2 linked regions of the Priestia megaterium genome follow. The main gene of each other region encodes a partner of the protein of the gene in region 2 in a complex. Links are inferred from orthologs where the notes say so. Each region holds a gene or a part of one and is shown on either strand. Other genes may lie near its edges.

Region 1 (3,703 bases), 4.9 Mb from region 2 along the record:
TTTCGTTAGTAACCATATTAGACGCGGATAAAGAAGGATTCTTGCGTTCAGAACGATCGCTTATTCAAACCATCGGACGTGCTGCGCGAAATGCTAATGGACATGTCATTATGTATGCAGATCGCATCACAAACTCCATGGACATTGCTATCAATGAGACCAAGCGTCGTAGAAGTATTCAAGAAGCTTACAATGAAGAGCATGGTATTACACCAACAACGATTCAAAAAGAAGTTCGAGGCTCAATTCGTGCAACAGTAGTAGCAGAAGATACAGAAACGTATGAAGAAGCACCGGCATTTGATAAGCTCAACAAAAAAGAAAAAGCAAAGCTCGTAGAAGAAATGGAACAAGAAATGAAAGAAGCAGCCAAAGCGCTTAACTTTGAACGCGCAGCTGAGCTTCGTGACTTGATTCTAGAATTAAAAGCGGAAGGGTGATAAAACATGGCGATGGAAAAAATCGTGGTAAAAGGTGCACGAGCCCACAATTTGAAAAATATCGATATTGAAATCCCACGAGACAAATTAGTGGTGTTAACAGGGTTATCAGGTTCTGGTAAATCTTCTTTGGCTTTCGATACAATCTATGCAGAAGGACAAAGACGTTATGTCGAGTCGCTTTCGGCATATGCAAGACAGTTTTTAGGTCAAATGGATAAGCCCGATGTAGATTCGATCGAAGGATTGTCGCCTGCTATTTCAATCGATCAAAAAACAACGAGCCGAAACCCTCGTTCAACCGTCGGAACTGTGACCGAAATCTATGACTATTTGCGCCTTTTGTTTGCTCGTGTAGGAAAGCCGATTTGTCCTAATCATGGAATTGAAATTACGTCTCAAACGATTGAGCAAATGGTAGATAGAATTTTAGAGTACCCTGAACGCACAAAACTTCAAGTACTGGCCCCTGTGGTATCTGGCCGAAAAGGCACCCACGTAAAAGTATTAGAAGATATTAAAAAGGAAGGGTACGTTCGCATTCGAGTAGACGGAGAAATGCGTGAAATAACAGAAGAAATTGAACTGGAAAAAAACAAAAAGCACTCCATTGAAGTAGTGATTGATCGCGTTGTTGTAAAAGAAGGTGTAGCCGCTCGTTTGTCGGACTCTTTGGAATCAGCTCTTCGCCTTGGAGAAGGGAAAGTAATTATTGACGTGATAGGTGAAGAAGAACTGCTTTTTAGTGAGCATCATGCTTGTCCAAAATGTGGTTTCTCCATTGGAGAACTTGAGCCCCGCATGTTTTCATTTAATAGTCCGTACGGGGCGTGTCCAACGTGTGACGGGTTAGGAACGAAATTGGAAGTAGATAAAGATTTAGTTATTCCTAACTATGACTTAACGCTTCGTCAGCACGCAATTGCACCTTGGGAGCCAACAAGTTCTCAATACTACCCGCAGCTGCTTGAAGCCGTATGTACACATTACGGCATCGATATGGACGTGCCGGTGCGAGATATCCCGGAACATTTATTTGATAAAGTATTATATGGCAGCGGTAAAGAAAAAATTTACTTTCGCTATGAAAATGATTTTGGCCAAGTAAGAGAAAATCATATCGAATTTGAAGGCGTGCTTCGGAACGTAGAACGCCGTTATCATGAAACAAGTTCAGATTATATCCGTGAGCAAATGGAAAAGTACATGGCTCAGCAAGCTTGTCCAAAATGTAAAGGAAATCGCTTAAAACGCGAAAGCTTAGCGGTGCTTATTGACGAAAAGCATATAGGAGATACAACACGCTTTTCAGTAAAAGAAGCATATGATTTTTTTGAAAGTCTCAGCCTATCTGAAAAAGACATGAAGATTGCGGATATGATACTGCGTGAAATTCGTGAGCGTCTAAGCTTTCTCATTAACGTGGGACTTGATTATTTAACATTGAACCGCTCTGCTGGAACTCTTTCAGGAGGAGAAGCACAGCGGATCCGTTTGGCTACTCAAATTGGTTCTCGCTTGACGGGGGTTCTTTATATTTTAGATGAACCTTCTATCGGTCTTCATCAACGTGACAATGATCGCTTAATTCGCACAATGCAAGATATGCGCGACATTGGAAATACGTTGATTGTTGTAGAACATGACGAAGATACGATGATGGCAGCTGATTATTTAATTGATATCGGACCAGGAGCCGGCGTACACGGGGGTGCCGTTGTTTCTCAAGGTACGCCTCAGGAAGTGATGGAGGATGAAAACTCTTTAACGGGTCAATATCTATCAGGAGAGAAGTTTATTCCTCTTCCAGCAGAAAGACGGTCAATAGATAAAGATCGGATGATTGAAATTATAGGAGCAAAAGAAAACAATTTAAAAAATGTAAAAGCAAAGCTTCCGTTAGGTATGTTCACGGCTGTTACAGGTGTATCTGGATCAGGTAAGAGTACGCTTGTAAATGATATCCTTCACAAATCATTGGCGCAAAAGCTGCATAAAGCAAAAAGCAAAGCAGGAGAACATAAAGAAATCAAAGGCATTGAACACTTAGATAAAGTCATTGATATTGATCAGTCTCCAATAGGCCGTACGCCTCGTTCGAACCCTGCAACGTATACAGGTGTATTCGATGACATTCGAGATGTATTTGCCCAAACAAACGAAGCAAAAGTGCGCGGATATAAAAAAGGCCGTTTTAGCTTTAACGTGAAAGGCGGCCGTTGTGAAGCTTGTCGAGGAGACGGTATTATTAAAATTGAAATGCATTTCTTGCCAGATGTATACGTCCCTTGTGAAGTCTGCCACGGAAAACGATATAATCGTGAAACTTTAGAAGTGAAATACAAAGATCAAAACATTTCAGATGTGTTGGATATGACGGTTGAAGACGCGCTTCACTTCTTTGAAAACATTCCAAAGATTAAGCGGAAGCTGCAGACAATTTACGATGTAGGACTTGGTTATATCACGCTTGGACAGCCGGCTACTACTTTATCCGGTGGAGAGGCACAGCGTGTAAAGTTAGCTTCAGAGCTTCACCGCCGCTCAACAGGAAGAACGCTGTACATTTTAGACGAACCGACTACCGGTCTTCATGTCGATGATATTGCACGATTATTAAAAGTGCTCCAGCGTTTAGTTGAAAATGGAGATACGGTTCTAGTGATCGAACATAATTTAGACGTCATCAAAGCTGCTGATTACCTGCTTGATTTAGGGCCTGAAGGTGGAGATAAAGGCGGACAAATTGTGGCTACGGGTACGCCAGAAGAAGTGGCAAAAGTAAAAGAATCCTATACGGGTCATTATTTGAAGCCAATTTTAGAACGTGACCGTAAGCGTATGGAGAAAAAAGTTGAAAAAGCAGAGGCATTAACTCGTTAAAAGACACCAGCATTGGTGTCTTTTTTATAAAGAATGAAACTTTTTAACTCATTAAACCGTAATACATGATATAAGGAGTTGATTATTATGGAAGGAAATCGCGTACTATCTTCCTTAAATTATTTTAGCGTTTTCTTTGCACCATTTTTATTACCTATTATTATTTATTTTGTTGTTCATAACATAGAAGTAAAGAAACATGCAAAAACTGCATTTTTGTCACATTTATTACCTATCGCTACAGCGATCTTGTTCTTATTCTTCTTGCTTCCTGCTCTTACTGGCTCTAGTGGAACGGTATTTATTCTTTTAATTGTAGCTTTAGTTGTTGTTTCTTTAGTTAATGTTGTTGTATTTGTATGGAATATTGTAAAAGGGAT
Region 2 (4,451 bases):
TTTTTTAGAACTTCCTGCTACCGCAATAAATACATCGCGGTCACAAATAAGTACAGGATGACCTAAGCTATCGTATAGCGCTTCGCCATACTCTTTTGCAAAGTCTCCCAATTCACTAATTGGAGAATATTTCTTTAAAATAACTTCTCCATCGCGATCGACGAAAATCTCTAGCGGGTCTCCCTCTCGGATGCGAAGTGTTCTTCTAATTTCTTTTGGAATCACAACGCGACCCAAATCATCAATACGACGAACAATACCTGTTGCTTTCATTCATTGAAGCCTCTCTTTCATATGATGATTAAAATAGTTGGTGAATATCACTGATGGCTATATGATAAAAGGTTCACCTTTGTTGAGGTTAGTATTCTTCACTCTACAACTTCTATTCACCAACCATCTCTTTTTTTGTTAAAAAGTGTGCTTTTATTAAAAAAATGTCCAAAAAACCGCCAAAACATGGGGATTTGGATATTTTCATTTCAGCTATACAAAAAGAAGGCTCAAAAATGAGCCTTCTTTTTAATTCGTAACTTGTTCTTTTTTAACAGTGGCTACTCCTTTTACTAACTGATACACAATATTGAGCCATTCTTTTTGAGCAAGTCCTTTTACATTAACCACTAATTTTACTTTCTTGCCTTCCATACCTAAGCTGACCATTCTGCCAAATTGATCACCTAGCATGAATAATTTTTGGCCGTCTACCGTTGAGCTTGCTTCTTCAGACAACAGAATAGAAATTTCTTGTTTTGACTGAAGAATAGATTCTACTAAGTTCTGCGTTGCATATACTTTTGTTTCAGCTACTTTAAACAAATACTCAACCTCAGCCGGATACTCTCCAAAACGATCAATCATTTCATCCTGCAATTCTTGAATATCCTCTAGTGCTTCAATTCCTCTAAAGCGCTTATACATCTCAATTTTCAAGCGGCCGTCTGTAATGTACTGATCAGGGATATACGCGTCTAAGTCCAGATTCATTTCCACATTAAATTTCACACTTTCTCCGTCAGACCCGCGTCTTTCTTCTATCGCTTCTTTAAGCATTTGTGAGTAGAGATCGAAACCGACAGAATCGATAAATCCATGCTGCTGAGCACCCAGTAAGTTTCCGGCGCCACGTATTGAAAGATCGCGCATAGCAATTTTAAAACCAGAACCTAATTCGGTGAATTCTTTAATAGCTTGCAGACGCTTTTCAGCTACTTCTGTCAGTACTTTGTCTTTGTGATACGTAAAGTACGCATATGCCACGCGATTTGAACGACCTACACGCCCTCTTAATTGATACAGTTGTGATAATCCCATCTTATCAGCATTATTGACAATGAGCGTATTTACATTGGGAATATCTACTCCTGTTTCGATAATGGTTGTACTCACAATCACGTCATATTCGCCTTCTAAAAAGCTTAAGATAACCGCTTCGAGTTCTGTTTCATTCATTTTTCCGTGGGCATACGTTACCCTAGCATCAGGCACGAGCATCGAAATTTCTTCTGCTTTTCGTTCAATATCTTCTACGCGATTATATAAAAAGTAAACTTGGCCATCACGCGCTAACTCACGCTCAATCGCTTCACGAACTAAAACCGGATTATACTCCACTACATATGTTTGAACTGGAAAACGATTTTCAGGCGGCGTTTCAATAACAGACAAATCCCTTACGCCCAACATAGACATATGTAATGTTCGTGGAATAGGTGTTGCTGTAAGTGTAAGGACATCAACGTTTGCTTTCATTTGCTTGATTTTTTCCTTATGCGTTACACCAAAACGCTGTTCTTCATCGATAACTAACAATCCTAAATCTTTATAAATCACGTCTTTAGATAGTAAACGATGTGTACCAATCACTACATCTACGGTCCCGTTTTTTAGCCCTTTAATTGTTTCTTGCTGCTGTTTACGGCTGCGAAATCGGCTCAATAGCCCAATGTTGATTGGATAATCTTGAAAACGCTCACGGATGGTTTCATAATGCTGCTGAGCTAAAATAGTGGTTGGCACTAAAATAGCCACTTGTTTTCCATCTGTCACAGCTTTAAACGCAGCACGAATGGCTACTTCCGTTTTTCCATATCCAACGTCTCCACAAAGCAGACGATCCATTGGTCTTTCATGTTCCATATCCTTTTTAATTTCTTGTACAGAACGAAGCTGATCTTCGGTTTCTTGATAAGGGAAAGCTGTTTCAAATTCTCTCTGTAAATCGCCATCCGGGGAAAATGCATAACCTTTACTTGCTTCACGCTCTGCATACAGTTTAATTAAGTCATCAGCGATGTCTTGAACAGAAGACTCAACTTTTCGTTTCACTTTCTTCCAGTCATTTCCGCCAAGTTTATATACTTTTGGCTCTTTCCCTTCAGATCCTACGTATTTTTGTACTTGATCAATCTGTTCAACAGGAACGTACAGCTTGTCAGAGCCTTCATATTTGATATGGATATAATCTTTATGATTACCGTTAATCTCTAACGTTTCCATTCCTAAGTAACGGCCAATACCGTGGTTCACGTGAACGACATAGTCACCTACGTTTAACTCTGAATAGCTTTTAATACGCTCTGCATTGGAAAGCTTTTGACGGCGCTTTGATTTCTTTACCCGTTTTTTAAACAATTCTTCCTCGGTTAAAACAGCTAATTTTTGCATCGGCAGTTCAAAGCCCATTTGTAAATCGCCTTCAATAATTTGAACAAGACCTGGCACAAGCTGACCATTTCCATCTAAAATAGATGAATCAATATCATAATCTGCTAGCACACCTTCGAGTTTTTTCACGCGCTCTTTATCTGCTCCTAAGAGGACTACCGTATAATTAGCATTTTTCCAACGTTCAATTTCACTTTTTAATAAATTCATTTGGCCGTAAAACTGCTGCATCTGCTTACATGAAATATTAATAATATTTTGCGGACTCGTATACGATACGTGCTTCAAAAATAACGATAAGTATAAAAACTGATGTTTTGCTCGCTGAATAAGAGATGGGAGCTTATGAGATAATTGAACGTCTCGAACAATTTGCCCTTGTCCTAATAATTCCGTTATCCATTCAGCTTCCTCTGTTTCAAGCTGATCAGACGTTTCTTGAATTCGAGTTGTCTCATCAAAGATGACAAGACCGCCTTCTGGTAAATAATCTAGTAAACTAGCAGGCGATTCGTAGAAGAATGATAAATACTTGAACATATTTTCAAGAAGTTGACCTTGACGCAGCTGTTCAATTTCACCTTTAATATTTTCTGTTAAGGTAGCTTTTAGCGCTGCGTTTTTCACTTGTTGCAGCGTCGAAGCCAGCTGTGCTTCTAGTTCTTCAATTCCTTGGGCCACTTCATTTTGGTTCACAATGATTTCCGTAGCAGGGCCGATTGAAATTTCTTTTAACTGCTCTTGAGAGCGTTGATCCTCGATTGTAAAAGTACGAATGGAATCAATCTCCGTATCAAATAGTTCAATTCGGACAGGTAGCTCTTCTGTTAACGGATAAATGTCAATGATTCCTCCGCGCACACTAAACTCACCCGGAGCTGAAACCATCGATGCCCTCTCATAACCCAACTCAACTAACCTTTTTAAATAATGATCAACGTCGATGTCAATTCCCATTTGAAACGGCAGCTGCGTTTGCTCCCATCTTGCTTTAGGAGGCAGCAGCTTTCGAATTCCTGCAAGCGGTGTTACAACTACTCCACCTGTATGTTGACTCCAATAATTGAGTACTTCAATTCGCTGAGCCTTTAATTCTGGACTTGCAATCCCCACTTCTGTAGCAACTAAATCGTTAACAGGGTATAAGAAAACGTCTTTTTCCGGTAAAAGATGCAAAAGGTCTTCATACACTTTTTGGGCTTGATATAAATTATGAGTCACTACTAATAAGGGGTATTTTTTATCCTCATTTAAGAGTGCCATTAATACAGATCGAGCTGAACCGGAAATTCCCGTTACTAACTGTTCTTTCAAACCTTCTTCTAAACTGCTGACAACAGCTCCAATTTCTGTATTTTCTTCAAATTGCTGTCTAATCCCTCGCAAAGGAATTCCCTCCTCCCATGATATGTCTAAACTAAACAGAAAAACGCTTTGGTTTGAGACCAAAGCTTTTTATTGTATAAATGTTTCGTACTGATGATAGTCTGGATTTCGTTCTAGCGCTTCTTGACAGTCTTCACAAATAATTTTAACCACGATATCTCCACTATTATGGTAGTGAATAAAGTCTTTTCGTTCATCTGCGGTCAGGTGATTAAAACCGAGTGCTTCTGTATTGTGAGCTGTCTTTTCTATCATACCGACTTTTGCGCCACAATGTCTACAGAAATAATGAATAGACATACAAATCCTCCCAAATCTTTTAGTGTTAGTATGGACGATTGAGAGAAATTTTATTCTACTTAATTATAGCGATTCATTACTTCTAAGAACGGTTTACC

The links.
Region 1: the proteins of mfd (region 2) and uvrA are in contact, whole or in part, in a crystal structure (PDB 4DFC), measured with the Escherichia coli proteins. The link is inferred for Priestia megaterium from one-to-one orthologs.

Annotation. Positions count from the first base shown.
Region 1 is NZ_CP085442.1:4,936,007-4,939,709, reverse strand. Bases 143-3,523 are described here. They hold uvrA (excinuclease ABC subunit UvrA), read left to right. Parts: upstream 143-446; coding sequence 447-3,323; downstream 3,324-3,523. Other genes in these bases: LIS78_RS25710 (hypothetical protein), read left to right, coding at 3,411-3,523; uvrB (excinuclease ABC subunit UvrB), read left to right, coding at 143-440. In the rest of the region: more of uvrB, read left to right, coding at 1-142; more of LIS78_RS25710, read left to right, coding at 3,524-3,703. UniProt on the Escherichia coli protein: The UvrABC repair system catalyzes the recognition and processing of DNA lesions. UvrA is an ATPase and a DNA-binding protein. A damage recognition complex composed of 2 UvrA and 2 UvrB subunits scans DNA for abnormalities.
Region 2 is NZ_CP085442.1:61,791-66,241, reverse strand. What follows is about bases 323-4,451. They hold mfd (transcription-repair coupling factor), read right to left. Parts: upstream 4,054-4,451; coding sequence 523-4,053; downstream 323-522. Other genes in these bases: pth (aminoacyl-tRNA hydrolase), read right to left, coding at 4,413-4,451; fin (anti-sigma-F factor Fin), read right to left, coding at 4,123-4,353. Also shown: spoVT (stage V sporulation protein T), read right to left, coding at 1-273. UniProt on the Escherichia coli protein: Couples transcription and DNA repair by recognizing RNA polymerase (RNAP) stalled at DNA lesions. Mediates ATP-dependent release of RNAP and its truncated transcript from the DNA, and recruitment of nucleotide excision repair machinery to the damaged site.